One region of the Escherichia sp. MAL-1 genome, then DNA from elsewhere that is predicted to be linked to it. Evidence: predicted binding sites of a transcription regulator. Region 1 holds the regulator's gene; each other region holds the start of a gene.
The links. Region 1 encodes Fur, which represses iron uptake genes when iron is present. Its sites were predicted from a motif close to ATAATAATGAGAACNACTATCAA; they were not measured.
Positions count from the first base shown of each region.

Region 2: the regulator Fur is predicted to act here: its motif matches at 2,297-2,319, upstream of zupT (zinc transporter ZupT).
Region 3: the regulator Fur is predicted to act here: its motif matches at 1,838-1,860, upstream of bfd (bacterioferritin-associated ferredoxin).
Region 4: the regulator Fur is predicted to act here: its motif matches at 2,187-2,209, upstream of feoA (ferrous iron transporter A).

Region 1 covers NZ_CM129609.1:3,438,822-3,443,039, forward strand. Annotated here, with positions in the region: gene ybfE (LexA regulated protein) at 98-391, shown strand; gene fldA (flavodoxin FldA) at 531-1,061, shown strand; gene uof (fur leader peptide) at 1,271-1,357, shown strand; gene fur (ferric iron uptake transcriptional regulator) at 1,350-1,796, shown strand; gene chiQ (ChiQ/YbfN family lipoprotein) at 1,880-2,206, opposite strand; gene chiP (chitoporin ChiP) at 2,256-3,662, opposite strand.
Region 2 covers NZ_CM129609.1:703,548-707,765, reverse strand. Annotated here, with positions in the region: gene ACU8XX_RS03480 (DUF1190 family protein) at 1-232, shown strand, start outside; gene ACU8XX_RS03475 (glutathionylspermidine synthase family protein) at 238-1,398, shown strand; gene ygiD (4,5-DOPA-extradiol-dioxygenase) at 1,436-2,224, opposite strand; gene zupT (zinc transporter ZupT) at 2,367-3,140, shown strand; gene yqiD (protein YqiD) at 3,198-3,368, opposite strand; gene ribB (3,4-dihydroxy-2-butanone-4-phosphate synthase) at 3,629-4,218, opposite strand, start outside.
Region 3 covers NZ_CM129609.1:415,567-419,784, reverse strand. Annotated here, with positions in the region: gene gspM (type II secretion system protein GspM) at 1-358, shown strand, start outside; gene gspO (prepilin peptidase GspO) at 358-1,035, shown strand; gene bfr (bacterioferritin) at 1,064-1,540, opposite strand; gene bfd (bacterioferritin-associated ferredoxin) at 1,612-1,806, opposite strand; gene chiA (bifunctional chitinase/lysozyme) at 1,975-4,218, opposite strand, start outside.
Region 4 covers NZ_CM129609.1:341,623-345,840, reverse strand. Annotated here, with positions in the region: gene ACU8XX_RS01580 (Tex family protein) at 1-1,883, shown strand, start outside; gene feoA (ferrous iron transporter A) at 2,321-2,548, shown strand; gene feoB (Fe(2+) transporter permease subunit FeoB) at 2,565-4,218, shown strand, end outside.

The DNA of each region.
Region 1 (4,218 bases):
GTGGGCGTTGGCGTGACTCATCGCGCTGATGTATTATGGCGCGCTATCCATCCGGGCAGAGGCCTGGCTGATTGTTTCCCCCGAAGTCACCAAGATCATGGCCAAAGAACAAACGGACCGTACGACATTAGATCTGTTCGCGCACGAGCGTCGACCGGGACGACCGAAAACTAATCCGCTTTCGCGCGATGAACAGCTGCGTATTAATAAACGCAACCAACTAAAACGCGACAAAGTACGTGGCCTTAAGCGTGTCGAACTGAAGCTGAACGCGGAAGCTGTCGAGGCGCTGAACGAGCTGGCGGAATCGCGCAATATGAGCCGTAGCGAACTGATCGAAGAGATGTTAATGCAGCAACTGGCGGCGCTGCGTAGTCAGGGCATCGTTTAAATTTCCACTTTCATGTAGCACAGTGTGCAGTCCTGCTCGTTTGCTGATTCCGCAAGACTGCCTGTTCTGCTATGATTGCCTTTATCCGTGGGCAATTTTCCACCCCCATTTCAATAAGTTTCAAGAGGTTATTTCACTCATGGCTATCACTGGCATCTTTTTCGGCAGCGACACCGGTAATACCGAAAATATCGCAAAAATGATTCAAAAACAGCTTGGTAAAGACGTTGCCGATGTCCATGACATTGCAAAAAGCAGCAAAGAAGATCTGGAAGCTTATGACATTCTGCTGCTGGGCATCCCAACCTGGTATTACGGCGAAGCGCAGTGTGACTGGGATGACTTCTTCCCGACTCTCGAAGAGATTGATTTCAATGGCAAACTGGTTGCGCTGTTTGGTTGTGGTGACCAGGAAGATTACGCCGAATATTTCTGCGACGCATTGGGCACCATCCGCGACATCATTCAACCGCGCGGTGCAACCATCGTTGGTCACTGGCCAACTGCGGGCTATCATTTCGAAGCATCAAAAGGTCTGGCAGATGACGACCACTTTGTCGGTCTGGCTATCGACGAAGACCGTCAGCCGGAACTGACCGCTGAACGTGTAGAAAAATGGGTTAAACAGATTTCTGAAGAGTTGCATCTCGACGAAATTCTCAATGCCTGATGTGATGCGGCGTAGACTCATGTCTACGCCGTATTAATAGATAATGCCAATCAAAATAATTGCTACAAATTTGTAACTTTTGCTGTTGTACCTGTACAATGTCCCGGTGTTCAAGTGGCCTTGCCGTTGTAAATGTAAGCTATGCCACGTTTTTATTAACAATATTTGCCAGGGACTTGTGGTTTTCATTTAGGCGTGGCAATTCTATAATGATACGCATTATCTCAAGAGCAAATTCTGTCACTTCTTCTAATGAAGTGAACCGCTTAGTAACAGGACAGATTCCGCATGACTGATAACAATACCGCCCTAAAGAAAGCTGGCCTGAAAGTAACGCTTCCTCGTTTAAAAATCCTGGAAGTTCTTCAGGAGCCGGACAACCATCACGTCAGTGCGGAAGATTTATACAAACGTCTGATCGATATGGGTGAAGAAATTGGTCTGGCTACGGTATATCGCGTACTGAACCAGTTTGACGACGCTGGTATCGTCACCCGCCACAATTTTGAAGGCGGTAAATCCGTATTTGAACTGACACAGCAACATCACCACGATCACCTGATCTGCCTCGACTGCGGCAAGGTTATCGAATTTAGTGATGATTCCATCGAAGCGCGTCAGCGTGAAATTGCCGCAAAACATGGCATTCGCCTGACTAACCACAGTCTCTATCTTTACGGTCACTGTGCCGAAGGCGATTGCCGCGAAGATGAGCACGCGCACGAAGGCAAATAAGCCAGCCTGAACGAGAAAAGCCAACCTGCGGGTTGGCTTTTTTATGCAAGGGAAATAAGAAAAGCGAGAGTTACAGCTCTCACTTATTTGTTATTACTGCGAATTTCCTGCCAGACCTTATCACAATCGGCTTTCACCGCCTGATCATTTCCGGTTTGCGTTGCACGCAGACACTGCTGATAATCCAGTACGCGGACACTTTCCTGGTCGGCAAACTGCTGATGTTGTTTCTCTTTCTTCAGCACGTTTAACACGCTCTGGCAGGCTTCAATTTTTTCCGGCGAACCTTGCGCGGTGTTGATACAGGCGCTGTATGCCTCTTTCAGACGGCTGTCTTCCTGTGGTGCGGTTGATTGCGCACAAGCTACCAGCCCCGATGCCATCATGGCGATGAGAATCAGTTTTTTCATAGCAAATTCCTCAAACGTGCGGCAGGCACAAAACCTGCCGCGTCGGGCATCAGAAGATGGTGAATGGTGCGATTACCATAAATTTTACGTCACGCTCATCCTGGAAGATGTTGCCGTAACCACCGCCCCAGCTTGGGATGTCGGAGTGGTTGTCGTATTCGGTGAAGTGCAGTTTGAACATCGTGCCTTTGGCGCGACCGTCCTGAATGGTATAGACCGCATCCAGGCTGTATGCAGACTCTTCAATAGTCCGGTTTTTGTCGTAGTACGCATCCGGATTGCTCTGCCAGGTCGCAGGTTTAGCATCCCATGCGTAAACGTAGGAAGCGCCGATGGCGAAGCCTGGAAGATTCCAGTTTTTCAGGTCATACATCGCACCGAAGAAGACTGCTTTTTCGCCGTTGGCGTTGAAGTCAGAACGGTTGTCCCACCAGATATCCAGGCGACCGTTTGAGGAAGCGTAGGTTGGAGTCATACGTTGCAGGAAGTATCCCTGCTGACCGTCAGCCTTAACCCAGGTGCCTTCGAGGCGCAAATCCACTACGTCAGCCGCCCGGTAACCAAAGGTCAACGCCTGCAGCCAGGCGGTGCCGTCATAAAGGTCGTTGACGCTGCGATCGTCAACTTTATCGCGGGTACCGTAGAACTGGTAGCTGGTGGTTAACGGGCTACCGGCGATATCAAATTTGTAGCTGGCTTTGGCAAAATATTGATCGATATACCCTTCCGCCTGACCAAAAGCCGCTTCCAGTACGAAGTTATTTTTGAAGTCGTATTTCGCCCCAAGGGAGTGCAGATAATCAACTTTGGTGGTTTTATCGTTCTGATAAAACTCATCCATTTCCAGATGCCACGGCGCTTTGTATTCGTTGGTCCACATGTAGGAGAAACTCAACGCACCGGCATCGCCGTAATCAAAATTCGCTCCGGCTTCCGCACCCTGATAAGTACCCGGCATAAAGCTCCAGTGAGGCGCTAACAGCGTCTGACCGGTTGGCTGAATATAACCTGCCCTCGCCCAAACCGGACCGTATTTAAATTTGGCCGCTGCTTTATACAGGCTTATACCGCTTTTGTCGCCGGACCAGTCTTCGTCATAGGCTTTATTACTTTTTGAAAACGCGATTTCGTTCGGGTGAGAGCTGTCGCCGTTTTCCGCCATTTCAATCGCCGTAAACGCGGCAATATCAAGGCCGAACATATCAGCAGCATAACCAGACTGAAAATCGAGGTTGGCATTCCAGGTGGAGTGAGAAAGGTTGGTTTTGTATTTGTCGCCGTCGGTAACATCTTTACGGTCGCGTTCACGCTGCCAGTAATATATACCGCCGGTTAAGGTTGAATCGTCGATGAATCCTTCGGCGCGAGCCTCCGGCATTGCCATAAAGCCCGACATTGCTGTAACACCGGCGATAGCCAGCGCCAGCGTACTACGTTTGCCACTAAACGTACGCATGGGTTAATCCTCTTTGACGTATAAATTGCTGCACCAAAGGTGAACAGCGAAAAAATAAAAATTAAAAAAGTAGCGTTGAGAAAAGTCTCGCTGACTACAGGAACAGACTATTTTTCGCGACGCGAATTATCAATCTCTTTCTGTAACCAGAATGTAAGAACATGAGCAACCGCACATATTTTGATGATTTTTGTTACAAGGCTTAAGTTTGCGGTTGAAAGGCTTGCAGAAGAATAAAAGCGTGAAATTCCAGCAAGATGAAAGCGGTTACATTTTATTTAATTATGTTTTGTTATTTTAAATTTATTTTATGGATAAATTGCGAAGCGGAATTAATTCGCGAAGAAAAGTAGAAAAAACGCCGCTGAACGCGGCGTTTTGGATTGTTTGTTGTTTCTTGCCGGATGCGGCGTGAACGCCTTATCCGGCCTACAAAAGCACGCAAACTCAATATATTGCAGAGATCATGTAGGCCTGATAAGCGTAGCGCATCAGGCAATTTAGCGTTTGAAACTGTTTGTCTGTTCCTTGCCGGATGCGACGTAAACGCCCCATC
Region 2 (4,218 bases), 2.2 Mb from region 1:
CTCCTCGAAAAACCCAGCCAGTCCGGCTTACGGTAAATATACCGACGCGACGGGTAAAAACTATGGCGCAGCCCAGCCAGGCCGCACCATGACCGTACCGAAGACGGCAATGGCACCAAAACCGGCGACCACCACTACCGTTACCCGTGGCGGTTTTGGTGAATCTGTTGCCAAACAAAGCACTATGCAGCGTAGTGCAACCGGTACCTCTTCTCGTTCAATGGGTGGCTGATACCGATGGAAAGAGTCAGTATTACCGAGCGCCCGGACTGGCGTGAGAAAGCCCACGAATACGGTTTCAATTTTCACACCATGTACGGCGAGCCGTACTGGTGTGAAGATGCTTACTACAAGTTGACCCTCGCCCAGGTTGAAAAGCTGGAAGAAGTCACCGCCGAACTGCACCAGATGTGCCTGAAAGTGGTGGAAAAAGTGATCGCCAGCGATGAGCTGATGACCAAATTCCGCATTCCAAAACACACCTGGAGTTTTGTGCGCCAGTCATGGCTGACGCACCAGCCATCGCTTTATTCGCGTCTTGATCTGGCGTGGGATGGCACTGGCGAACCTAAACTTCTGGAAAATAACGCCGATACGCCAACGTCACTATACGAGGCGGCGTTCTTTCAGTGGATCTGGCTGGAAGATCAGCTTAACGCCGGTAACTTGCCGGAGGGCAGCGACCAGTTTAACAGTCTGCAAGAAAAACTGATCGATCGCTTCGTTGAGTTGCGTGAACAGTATGGCTTCCAGTTGCTGCATCTCACCTGCTGTCGCGACACGGTGGAAGATCGCGGAACCATTCAGTATTTGCAGGACTGCGCGACGGAAGCTGAAATCGCTACCGAGTTCCTCTACATTGACGATATCGGTTTAGGCGAAAAAGGTCAGTTCACGGATTTACAGGATCAGGTTATTTCCAACCTGTTCAAGCTGTATCCGTGGGAGTTTATGCTGCGTGAGATGTTCTCCACCAAGCTGGAGGATGCAGGCGTACGCTGGCTGGAACCGGCGTGGAAGAGCATTATCTCCAACAAGGCACTTCTACCGCTGTTGTGGGAGATGTTCCCGAATCACCCGAACCTGCTGCCCGCTTATTTTGCGGAAGATGATCATCCGCAAATGGAAAAATATGTGGTTAAGCCGATCTTCTCCCGTGAAGGCGCAAACGTGTCGATCATTGAGAACGGCAAAACCATTGAAGCAGCGGAAGGTCCGTATGGCGAAGAAGGAATGATTGTTCAGCAATTCCACCCGTTACCGAAATTCGGCGACAGCTATATGCTGATTGGTAGCTGGCTGGTGAACGATCAACCCGCCGGAATTGGCATTCGTGAAGACCGTGCATTGATCACCCAGGATATGTCTCGGTTTTATCCACATATTTTTGTTGAATAAGCCACGATACCGGATGGCACTCGCCATCCGGTAATTGTTAGCCTATCTGCACCGACAGCATACTCAGGCTGCCCATTTCTATACCCTCAACCGGAATGGTAATTGGCTCCTGCCCATCCCACGCACCTAACACATACAACAACGGCAAATAATGCTCTGGCGTTGGGTTCGATAACGTGCCACCTTCATGGTCGAGGTAATTCACCAGAGGATGTTGTTCCACTGGCCCTTGCCACGTCAGATTCGCTTTCACATACTCATTAAACGACGTCGCCCACGGATACGGTGAACTATCACCGTGCCACTTCACTGTGCGCAGGTTATGCACCACGTTACCGCTGGCGACCAACATTATTCCTTCATCTCGCAGCGCTGCCAGTTTGCGCCCCATTTCGAAATGCCAGGCGGCAGGTTTGCTACTGTCGATACTCAACTGCACCATCGGGATATCAGCGTCAGGATACATCTTAATCAGCACGCCCCACGAGCCGTGGTCAAAGCCCCAGGCTTCTTTATCCAGCGTCACCGGGATCGGCGCTAACAGCTCAACCAGACGCTGTGCCAGCGCAGGCGAACCCGGAGCAGGATAATGCGTATCGTACAGCGCCTGCGGGAAGCCACCAAAGTCATGAATCGTGGGCGGCGTCTCCATCGCGGTCACTCCTGTTCCACGGGTAAACCAGTGAGCCGAAACCACCACAATCGCTTGCGGGCGTGGCAATGTCATCCCCAACTTCTGCCAGCTGCGGGTATACAAATTATCTTCCAGCACGTTCATCGGACTACCGTGACCTAAAAACAATGCTGGCATACGTGTTGAAGACATGATGATATCCTTAACTAAAGGTGTCATTTTGATATCCTCACAATACGCTTGTTCGGCGGAGTAAGAACCCGGATAACAATGATGATGATCATCAGTTATTTTGACGATCTGCCTGAAGGTGAAGATTTATAAGGAGTTGTCGATGTCAGTACCTCTCATTCTGACCATACTGGCGGGGGCAGCCACGTTTATTGGCGCGTTTCTCGGCGTTCTCGGGCAAAAACCCTCGAACCGCTTACTGGCGTTTTCGCTAGGTTTTGCGGCGGGGATCATGTTGCTCATCTCATTAATGGAAATGCTTCCTGCCGCACTAGCAGCTGAAGGAATGTCGCCTGTGTTGGGTTATGGAATGTTTATCTTCGGTCTGCTTGGCTATTTTGGCCTGGACCGCATGTTGCCACATGCTCATCCGCAGGATTTAATGCAAAAATCGGTGCAGCCGTTGCCAAAATCGATCAAGCGCACAGCCATTCTGCTCACTCTCGGCATCAGTCTGCATAACTTCCCGGAAGGGATTGCCACCTTTGTCACGGCGAGCAGCAACCTGGAGCTGGGATTTGGCATCGCACTGGCCGTCGCGTTGCACAATATTCCTGAAGGTCTGGCGGTTGCAGGCCCGGTTTATGCAGCAACGGGTTCTAAACGCACGGCAATTCTGTGGGCGGGGATTTCTGGATTGGCAGAAATTCTTGGTGGTGTGCTGGCGTGGTTAATCCTCGGTAGCATGATTTCCCCGGTGGTCATGGCGGCAATCATGGCGGCGGTTGCAGGAATTATGGTGGCGCTCTCGGTTGATGAATTAATGCCGCTCGCCAAAGAGATTGACCCTAATAATAACCCCAGCTATGGCGTACTATGTGGAATGTCAGTGATGGGATTCAGTTTAGTGCTGCTACAAACGGCGGGAATTGGTTAAAAACAACATCAGAAGTTGTCCAGCACATGGACAACTTCTGCCAGCTTCACGAAAGCCTTATTCTACCTTTTCGGCTGTCTCTTCTCTCGTACTGTTTAAGTATTTGTTCCGCGCTTCAAGCAGTGCGTCTCTGTCCTGGCGAAACGCCCGACAATAACGTTTCAAATGCAGGAAATAACCCACCACAACCAGAGCAATCAATACAATCCAGTACCAGGCGATAAACATCCTTTTACCCTTAATATTTAACAATACTAAACATTTAGCGCATAAATTTCACATATCCTTTTTCGGATATATTCATATGGTCGCATAATAACGGAACAATTATATGATTTTGATCATAATGAAAAAGAATGCCTGATATTAATGAAATTTTCTCATAGAAAGAGAAGCGGAATTAACATCTTGCATAGCGGGGCAAAATAAAAACCGAAGCCAGCTACAACTTCGGTTTCTTGATTAAGGCAGTAATTAAGCAGCGGTTTTCAGCTGGCTTTACGCTCATGTGCCTGACGGTATGCCACCAGGTCTTCAATAGTCACGAGCGCCATATTGTGTTTATTGGCAAACTCAATGCACTCTGGTGCACGCGCCATCGTGCCATCGTCATTAGTCAGCTCACACAGCACACCAGCCGGTTTAAAGCCTGCCAGCGTCATCAAATCAATAGTCGCTTCAGTATGACCGCCACGCGTCAGTACACCACCTGCCTGCGCGCGAAGTGGGAAAACGTGGCCCGGGCGATTCAGATCAGAAGGTTTTGCGCCATCGGCAATCGCTGCGCGAACGGTCGTAATACGATCAGCGGCAGAAACACCGGTAGTCACACCTTCAGCCGCTTCAATGGTCACGGTAAAACCGGTGCCATAGGCGCTGGTGTTATTTTCTACCATCATTGGCAGATCAAGTTGTTTACGGCGATCTTCAGTGATGCACAGGCAAACAATACCGCTACCGTGGCGAATGGTCAGCGCCATCTGCTCAACGGTCATGGTTTCTGCCGGGAAGATCATATCGCCTTCGTTTTCACGGTCTTCATCATCAAGCACCATTACACCGCGTCCTTCACGCAGCG
Region 3 (4,218 bases), 1.9 Mb from region 1:
ACCGATAGATACCTACATTGCAGAGCATCAGTCCCACGCGCAAAAAATTAAGAAGGACATCAAATGGATGCAGGATCAAGCGAGCACCCATGGTTTACTCGGTCATCCTGCGCTTACGCAGCCCATCAAAAATATCCTTCTCGAGGAAGCAAAACGTGAGAATTTGGCTATCACGCTGGAAAACGGCCCGGACAATACTCTGACAATTCATCCTGTCACAGCTCCCCTCGAAAACGTCTCCCGCTGGCTCACTACGGCACAGGTAACATACGGTATTGTTATTGAAGACCTTCAGTTTACTCTTGCCGGAAACGAAGAGATCACCCTCAGGCATTTGTCCTTCAGGGAGCAACAATAATGACAATGCTACTGCCGCTCTTCATTCTGGTTGGTTTTATTGCAGGTTATTTTGTTAATGCCATCGCCTATCACCTCTCGCCGTTGGAGGATAAAACGGCGTTAACGTTTCGCCAGGTATTGGTTCATTTCAGGCAAAAAAAATATGCCTGGCATGATACAGTGCCCCTGATACTTTGTGTTGCTGCTGCTATCGCCTGCGCCCTGGCACCTTTCACGCCCATCGTGACTGGCGCACTCTTTCTCTATTTCTGTTTCGTACTCACGCTCAGTGTTATTGATTTTCGCACTCAGCTCCTGCCCGACAAACTCACCTTACCGCTGCTCTGGCTTGGCTTGGTATTTAATGCGCAGTATGGATTAATTGATTTACATGATGCGGTTTACGGCGCGGTAGCGGGCTATGGGGTGCTGTGGTGTGTTTACTGGGGCGTCTGGTTAGTTTGTCACAAAGAGGGATTGGGCTACGGTGATTTCAAGCTACTGGCCGCTGCAGGCGCATGGTGTGGCTGGCAAACGTTGCCAATGATACTGCTGATTGCCTCGCTGGGTGGCATTGGTTACGCCATCGTTTCACAACTTCTGCAACGCCGGACTATAACCACTATCGCATTCGGCCCGTGGCTTGCGCTCGGCAGCATGATAAACCTGGGGTATCTGGCCTGGATCTCTTATTAACCGGGAGGGTTCTCCCTCCCGACACGGCTCAACCTTCTTCGCGGATCTGTGCTTGCAGATAATTTTGCAGGCCCATCTTCTGAATCAGATCAAGTTCCGTTTCCAGCCAGTCGATATGGCCTTCTTCATCACGCAAAATTTCTATCATCATATCGCGGCTGACGTAATCATGAACGCTATCGGCATAACCAATTGCCTCACGCAAATTCTTCGCGCCATCCAGCTCAAGTGCCAGATCAGAACGCAGCATTTCCTCAACATCTTCACCAATGTTCAGTTTGCCCAGGTCCTGTAAGTTTGGAAGACCTTCCAGAAAAAGAATGCGCTCAATATAACGATCGGCGTGTTTCATCTCATCAATGGATTCATGATACTCCACATCATTGAGACGTTTGAGACCCCAGTTTTTAAACATTCGGGCATGGAGAAAGTACTGATTGATTGCGACAAGCTCATTTCCCAACAGTTTGTTGAGATAATTTATAACTTTAGTATCACCTTTCATTTTTTGACTCCTTCGCTTCCACTCTTTGAAGAGTAGAACGGCTTACGAGTAAGTCAAAAAACACACTCCGTTTATGCGGACTCCTTAAACTCCGGCAGCTGCATTAATTCATCCTCCATCACTTCACGCGCGGCCCGGACACATTTACCGCACTGATTGCCGACCGGAATAAATTTTTTTAATTGCTGGAACGAGTGAGGGGAAAACTGGCGCACAGCCTGACGAATTTTTTTATCGCTGATACCATTACAAAGACAAACGTACATAGAGACTCCCGTATACTTTCTTCAAAAATAAATGAAAATAGTTCTTATTTCAATTACGGAAAGACTCTTTTTTAAGCAAAGAATAGAAATATGAATAAAAATAATGGGCTACCAAAAGTAGCCCATTGACAAAAAATGCGGCGATACTGGAAGGTATCGCCAACACATTTATTGCTTAGTAAACGGCGCGAAGATTTCGCTAAATGCGTACTTCGGTGCCTGTTCTTTAGTCAGGCCGTGGAATTCCGGAGACAGGTTAGTGCCGCCCGGCAGGTCGCGCGCGATTGACCAGATACCAACCATACCGAGATTACGCTTCTGCGCATCCTGCATGACCAGACGAGCATCAGAGAGATAGAACACCTCGCCCTGAACGTCGTTCACGCCAACCATCGGCGTGGTACCCATCATAGCGTCAATTTCTGCATCGCTCTTATTGGGATGGAGGCCTTTCAATTGTGAATGCAGGTTGGCAATCGCAGACGTTGCACACTTACCGTGAATGTTCTGGCCTTCGGTATTTGCAGACTGACAAATCGCGTTACCGTAGTCCATTGTCATCACGTTCACACCCGCCAGCTCAACACCTTTCGCTTTGGCATCGCTCAGGACATTCATCCCTTCCGGCGTCAGGCCAGTCGGCAGAATTGGCAAGGTGTACCAGATAGCAATATCTTTGCCTTCTGACTTCCATTTATCCTGCACTTTCTTCACAGCAAGGTTACGACGTTCAATAGATGCCTGATCCGCAACCCAGGTGCCTTCGATATCGAAGTCCAGGACTTTGAGGTTCAGGTTATCAACGATGTCATAATAATGCTGCATCAGATCGTCTACGTTCTTACAGGAAGCAGCCAGCGGAGCGTTGTTAGCACCACCGATAGACAGCATCACATCGCCGCCAGCCTCACGCAGAGCTTTGATTTTGCTGTACTGAGCGTAATTCTGCATACCGTAAGCGGTACCCCATGTCGGCAGACAGGTGTTCGCATCTTTACTCACCACAAACGCCAGCGTGAAGTGGTTGACGTTATGATTCTTAGCCAGCGCAGCCAGATCCGGGATCGTATTCAGCGTAAAGTCGACATACGGTGCATAAACGTGTTTCGGCCACGCTTTCTTCGGCGTACCTACGCGCTCTTTGGTTCCGGTCCAGTCAACAAAAACACGCCACGGGTTGCTGTCAGAAGGAGAAACTTTCTGCACTTTACTCTGAGAAATGTAGTTCACACCGTTAAAGCGAATCAGCGTATCGCTGGCATAAAGCGTTTCTGGATTAAACTGCGGCGCATTATTCAGCTCTTCGTTGCTATAGCTCTGAGCCTTACCTAACGGCTTCCACGGGCGGCTATTGCTACCGGTGGCGTTTTGGTTCGCCACCAGAGCAGGGTTGTCACTTTGCGTCCAGAACAGCGCTTCATAAGCCTGCCCATCAACAACAACGCGATCACCTTTCACGTACACAGTGGATGCGGACCATGCTTTCGCCGGTTCGTATTTCTTCCACGGGTTATCGCCGCCCGGGACAAAGCCCCATGCGTCTTGATCGACAGAAGTTTTATAATGTGCATCGTTATAATCTACGATGCTGTCCGCGCTGTACGCTTTGCTGGCCTGGAAACCATCCGCAACAATGACGCCGCCGTTATCAATTTCACAGGTAGTCGGGTTACCGTACTGACTCAATTCCGCAGCGGTAGCTGTACGCTCGAGACGCCATGGGTTATTGGAGTTTTCAGCGCTGGTACCCCGTGGGCAATCTTTAGACCCAACCCACCAGGCGTTCTTGTAAACATTACCATTGAAAATAACATGGTAAATTTCGCTACCTTCCTGGCCGCTCCACGCTTGCAATGAGTAATCGTTAACGCTATCCGCTGGTGTTGATGGCTCGCTGTTATCCGGAGTTGGGGTCACCGGTGTTTCCGGAGTTGGATCAACCGGAGTCACAGCACCGCCATTATTATCCAGCTTAACGGAACAGGAGCCAGGGTTACCATACTGGCTGATTTCTGTTGCCGTTGCCGCGCGAACATAACGCCATGGGTTTCTGGCATCGTTTTCTTTCGCATCGCCTGGGCAATTTGCCGCGCCTACCCACCAGGCGTTCTTATAAATGCCGCCGTTATAGATAACGTACCATGTAGAAGAACCTTCCTGACCTTTCCAGGCTACGACAGCATAGTTGTCGTTTGACTTATCAGCTGGGGCTGGCTGAACATCAGGAGCCGGTTTAACGTCCGGTGCCGGTTTCACATCCGGTGCAGGCTGTGGTGCTGAAGTACAGGACTGTGGATTACTGGTTTCTGAGATTTCCGTTGCCGTAGCGGCACGAACATAACGCCATGGGTTGCTGGCATCATTGCCTTTCGCATCACCCGGGCAGTTAGAAGAGGCTACCCACCAGGCATT
Region 4 (4,218 bases), 1.8 Mb from region 1:
ATGCCGATAAAGGCGTGGCAGATACCAAAGCCGCGCTGGATGGCGCGCGCTATATCCTGATGGAACGGTTTGCCGAAGATGCCGCGCTGCTGGCGAAAGTGCGTGATTATCTGTGGAAGAACGCGCATTTGGTTTCTACGGTGGTGAGCGGTAAAGAAGAGGAAGGGGCGAAATTCCGCGACTATTTCGATCATCACGAACCGTTGTCCACGGTGCCTTCTCACCGCGCGCTGGCGATGTTCCGTGGGCGTAACGAAGGCGTACTCCAGCTTTCGCTGAATGCCGATCCGCAGTTCGATGAGCCGCCCAAAGAGAGCTATTGCGAGCAAATCATCATGGATCACCTTGGCCTACGCCTGAACAATGCCCCGGCGGATAGCTGGCGCAAAGGCGTAGTGAGCTGGACCTGGCGCATCAAGGTGCTGATGCATCTGGAAACCGAACTGATGGGTACCGTGCGCGAACGCGCGGAAGATGAAGCAATCAACGTCTTTGCCCGTAACCTGCACGATCTGCTGATGGCGGCCCCTGCCGGACTGCGTGCAACGATGGGCCTCGATCCGGGTCTGCGTACTGGGGTAAAAGTGGCGGTGGTCGATGCCACTGGCAAACTGGTAGCGACCGATACCATTTACCCGCACACCGGACAAGCCGCAAAAGCAGCGATGACCGTTGCTGCCTTGTGTGAAAAACATAACGTTGAACTGGTGGCGATCGGCAACGGTACAGCTTCCCGCGAAACTGAACGTTTCTATCTCGACGTGCAGAAGCAGTTCCCGAAAGTGACCGCACAGAAAGTGATCGTCAGCGAAGCTGGCGCGTCGGTTTACTCAGCTTCCGAGCTGGCAGCGCAGGAGTTCCCGGATCTCGACGTTTCGCTGCGTGGCGCGGTGTCTATCGCCCGCCGTTTGCAGGATCCGCTGGCGGAGCTGGTGAAAATCGATCCGAAATCTATCGGCGTAGGTCAGTATCAGCATGACGTCAGCCAGACGCAACTGGCCCGCAAACTGGACGCAGTAGTAGAAGACTGCGTAAACGCCGTTGGCGTCGATCTCAACACTGCTTCTGTTCCGCTGTTAACCCGCGTGGCGGGCCTGACGCGCATGATGGCGCAAAACATCGTGACCTGGCGCGATGAGAACGGCCAGTTCCAGAACCGTCAGCAACTGCTGAAAGTCAGCCGTCTGGGGCCGAAAGCCTTCGAGCAGTGCGCGGGCTTCTTGCGCATTAACCACGGTGATAACCCGCTGGATGCTTCTACCGTCCACCCGGAAGCCTATCCGGTGGTGGAACGCATTCTGGCAGCAACACAGCAGGCACTGAAAGATCTGATGGGTAACAGCAGCGAACTGCGTAACCTGAAAGCGTCTGACTTTACTGATGAAAAATTCGGTGTGCCGACAGTAACTGACATCATCAAAGAGCTGGAAAAACCGGGTCGCGATCCGCGTCCGGAATTTAAAACCGCTCAGTTTGCCGATGGCGTCGAGACAATGAACGACCTGCAACCGGGTATGATCCTCGAAGGTGCGGTGACCAACGTCACCAACTTTGGCGCGTTTGTCGATATCGGCGTGCATCAGGACGGCCTGGTTCACATCTCTTCATTGTCGAACAAGTTTGTGGAAGATCCGCATACCGTGGTGAAAGCGGGCGACATTGTGAAGGTGAAAGTGCTGGAAGTGGATCTTCAGCGTAAACGTATCGCCCTGACTATGCGTCTGGACGAGCAGCCTGGCGAAACCAACGCCCGTCGCGGCGGCGGTAATGAACGCCCGCAAAACAACCGCCCGGCAGCCAAACCACGCGGTCGTGAAGCGCAGCCTGCCGGTAATAGCGCGATGATGGATGCGCTGGCGGCGGCAATGGGCAAAAAACGTTAAACGCCCGGACTGGCCCCTAAACCTGCGCGATAAGGCGTTCACGCCGCATCTGGCAACGAACGCCTTGCCTGACATAAAAGTGCCGGAGAATATCTCCGGCCTTTTTATTCCACAACCAAACTCATAATATATTCCGGCAATATTTATCACTTCATTAACAACTGAAACCTTAATTAAACATTAGCCAGTCCGGGTAATTCACTATTCGAATTATATTTTCGCTGCGATATAACCTTGAGCCACATCAACATTGAGTCAGATTATTATTCAAACCAACATTCGCACACATTTTAAGTATTGCTGATAGAAACCATTCTCATTATCATTGTGTTGTTGATTATTTAATCTCTCCTTTGTTGGCAAATCATCTGGTCTCATGTCGCTGTCAAACGCCCCATGAGGTAGTTATCCAGTTAATGAGAAACAAGTAGGCACCTATGCAATACACTCCAGATACTGCGTGGAAAATCACTGGCTTTTCCCGTGAAATCAGCCCGGCATATCGCCAAAAACTGCTTTCTCTTGGCATGTTACCTGGCTCCTCTTTTAATGTGGTGCGCGTCGCTCCACTCGGCGACCCCATTCATATCGAAACCCGTCGTGTGAGCCTGGTATTACGCAAAAAAGATCTGGCCTTATTAGAAGTGGAAGCGGTTTCCTGTTAATACGGTGATAACAACAATGAAAAAATTAACCATAGGCTTAATTGGTAATCCAAATTCTGGCAAGACAACCTTATTTAACCAGCTCACTGGCGCACGTCAGCGTGTAGGTAACTGGGCTGGCGTTACCGTCGAACGTAAAGAAGGGCAATTCTCCACCACCGATCATCAGGTCACGCTGGTGGACCTGCCCGGCACCTATTCTCTGACCACCATCTCATCGCAGACCTCGCTCGATGAGCAAATCGCCTGTCACTACATTTTGAGTGGCGACGCCGACCTGCTGATTAACGTGGTGGATGCGTCTAACCTTGAGCGTAACCTGTACCTGACGCTACAACTGCTGGAACTCGGCATTCCCTGCATTGTGGCACTGAACATGCTCGACATTGCCGAGAAGCAAAATATTCGTATTGAAATTGATGCTCTGTCGGCGCGTCTGGGCTGTCCGGTGATCCCGCTGGTTTCAACCCGTGGTCGCGGTATTGAAGCGCTCAAGCTGGCGATTGATCGCTATAAAGCTAACGAGAATGTGGAACTGGTGCATTACGCACAGCCGCTGCTCAACGAAGCAGATTCACTGGCAAAAGTGATGCCTTCCGACATCCCGCTGAAACAACGTCGCTGGCTGGGCCTGCAAATGCTGGAAGGCGATATCTACAGCCGCGCCTACGCCGGTGAAGCGTCGCAGCATCTGGATGCCGCCCTCGCCCGTCTGCGTAATGAGATGGACGATCCGGCGCTGCACATTGCCGATGCGCGTTACCAGTGCATTGCTGCCATCTGTGATGTGGTAAGCAACACCCTGACGGCAGAACCCAGCCGTTTCACCACTGCGGTAGATAAAATCGTGCTCAACCGTTTCCTCGGTCTGCCGATTTTCCTCTTTGTGATGTACCTGATGTTCCTGCTGGCTATCAACATCGGCGGGGCGTTACAGCCGCTGTTTGACGTCGGCTCCGTGGCGCTATTTGTGCATGGTATTCAATGGATTGGCTACACGCTCCACTTCCCGGACTGGCTGACTATCTTCCTCGCCCAGGGCCTGGGTGGCGGCATTAACACCGTGCTGCCACTGGTGCCGCAGATTGGCATGATGTACCTGTTCCTCTCCTTCCTTGAGGACTCCGGGTATATGGCGCGTGCGGCGTTTGTGATGGACCGTCTGATGCAGGCGCTGGGCTTGCCGGGGAAATCCTTTGTGCCGCTGATCGTCGGTTTCGGTTGTAACGTACCGTCGGTAATGGGTGCACGTACGCTTGATGCACCGCGTGAACGTCTGATGACCATCATGATGGCACCGTTTATGTCCTGCGGCGCGCGTCTGGCTATCTTCGCAGTATTCGCGGCTGCCTTCTTCGGGCAGAACGGTGCGCTGGCGGTCTTCTCGCTGTATATGCTGGGTATTGTGATGGCGGTGCTGACTGGCCTGATGCTCAAGTACACCATCATGCGCGGTGAAGCGACGCCGTTTGTCATGGAGTTGCCGGTCTATCATGTACCACACGTTAAAAGCCTGATTATCCAGACCTGGCAGCGTCTAAAAGGCTTCGTTCTGCGTGCTGGTAAAGTGATCATCATCGTCAGCATTTTCCTGAGCGCTTTCAACAGCTTCTCGCTGAGCGGGAAAATCGTCGATAACATCAACGACTCGGCGCTGGCGTCCGTCAGCC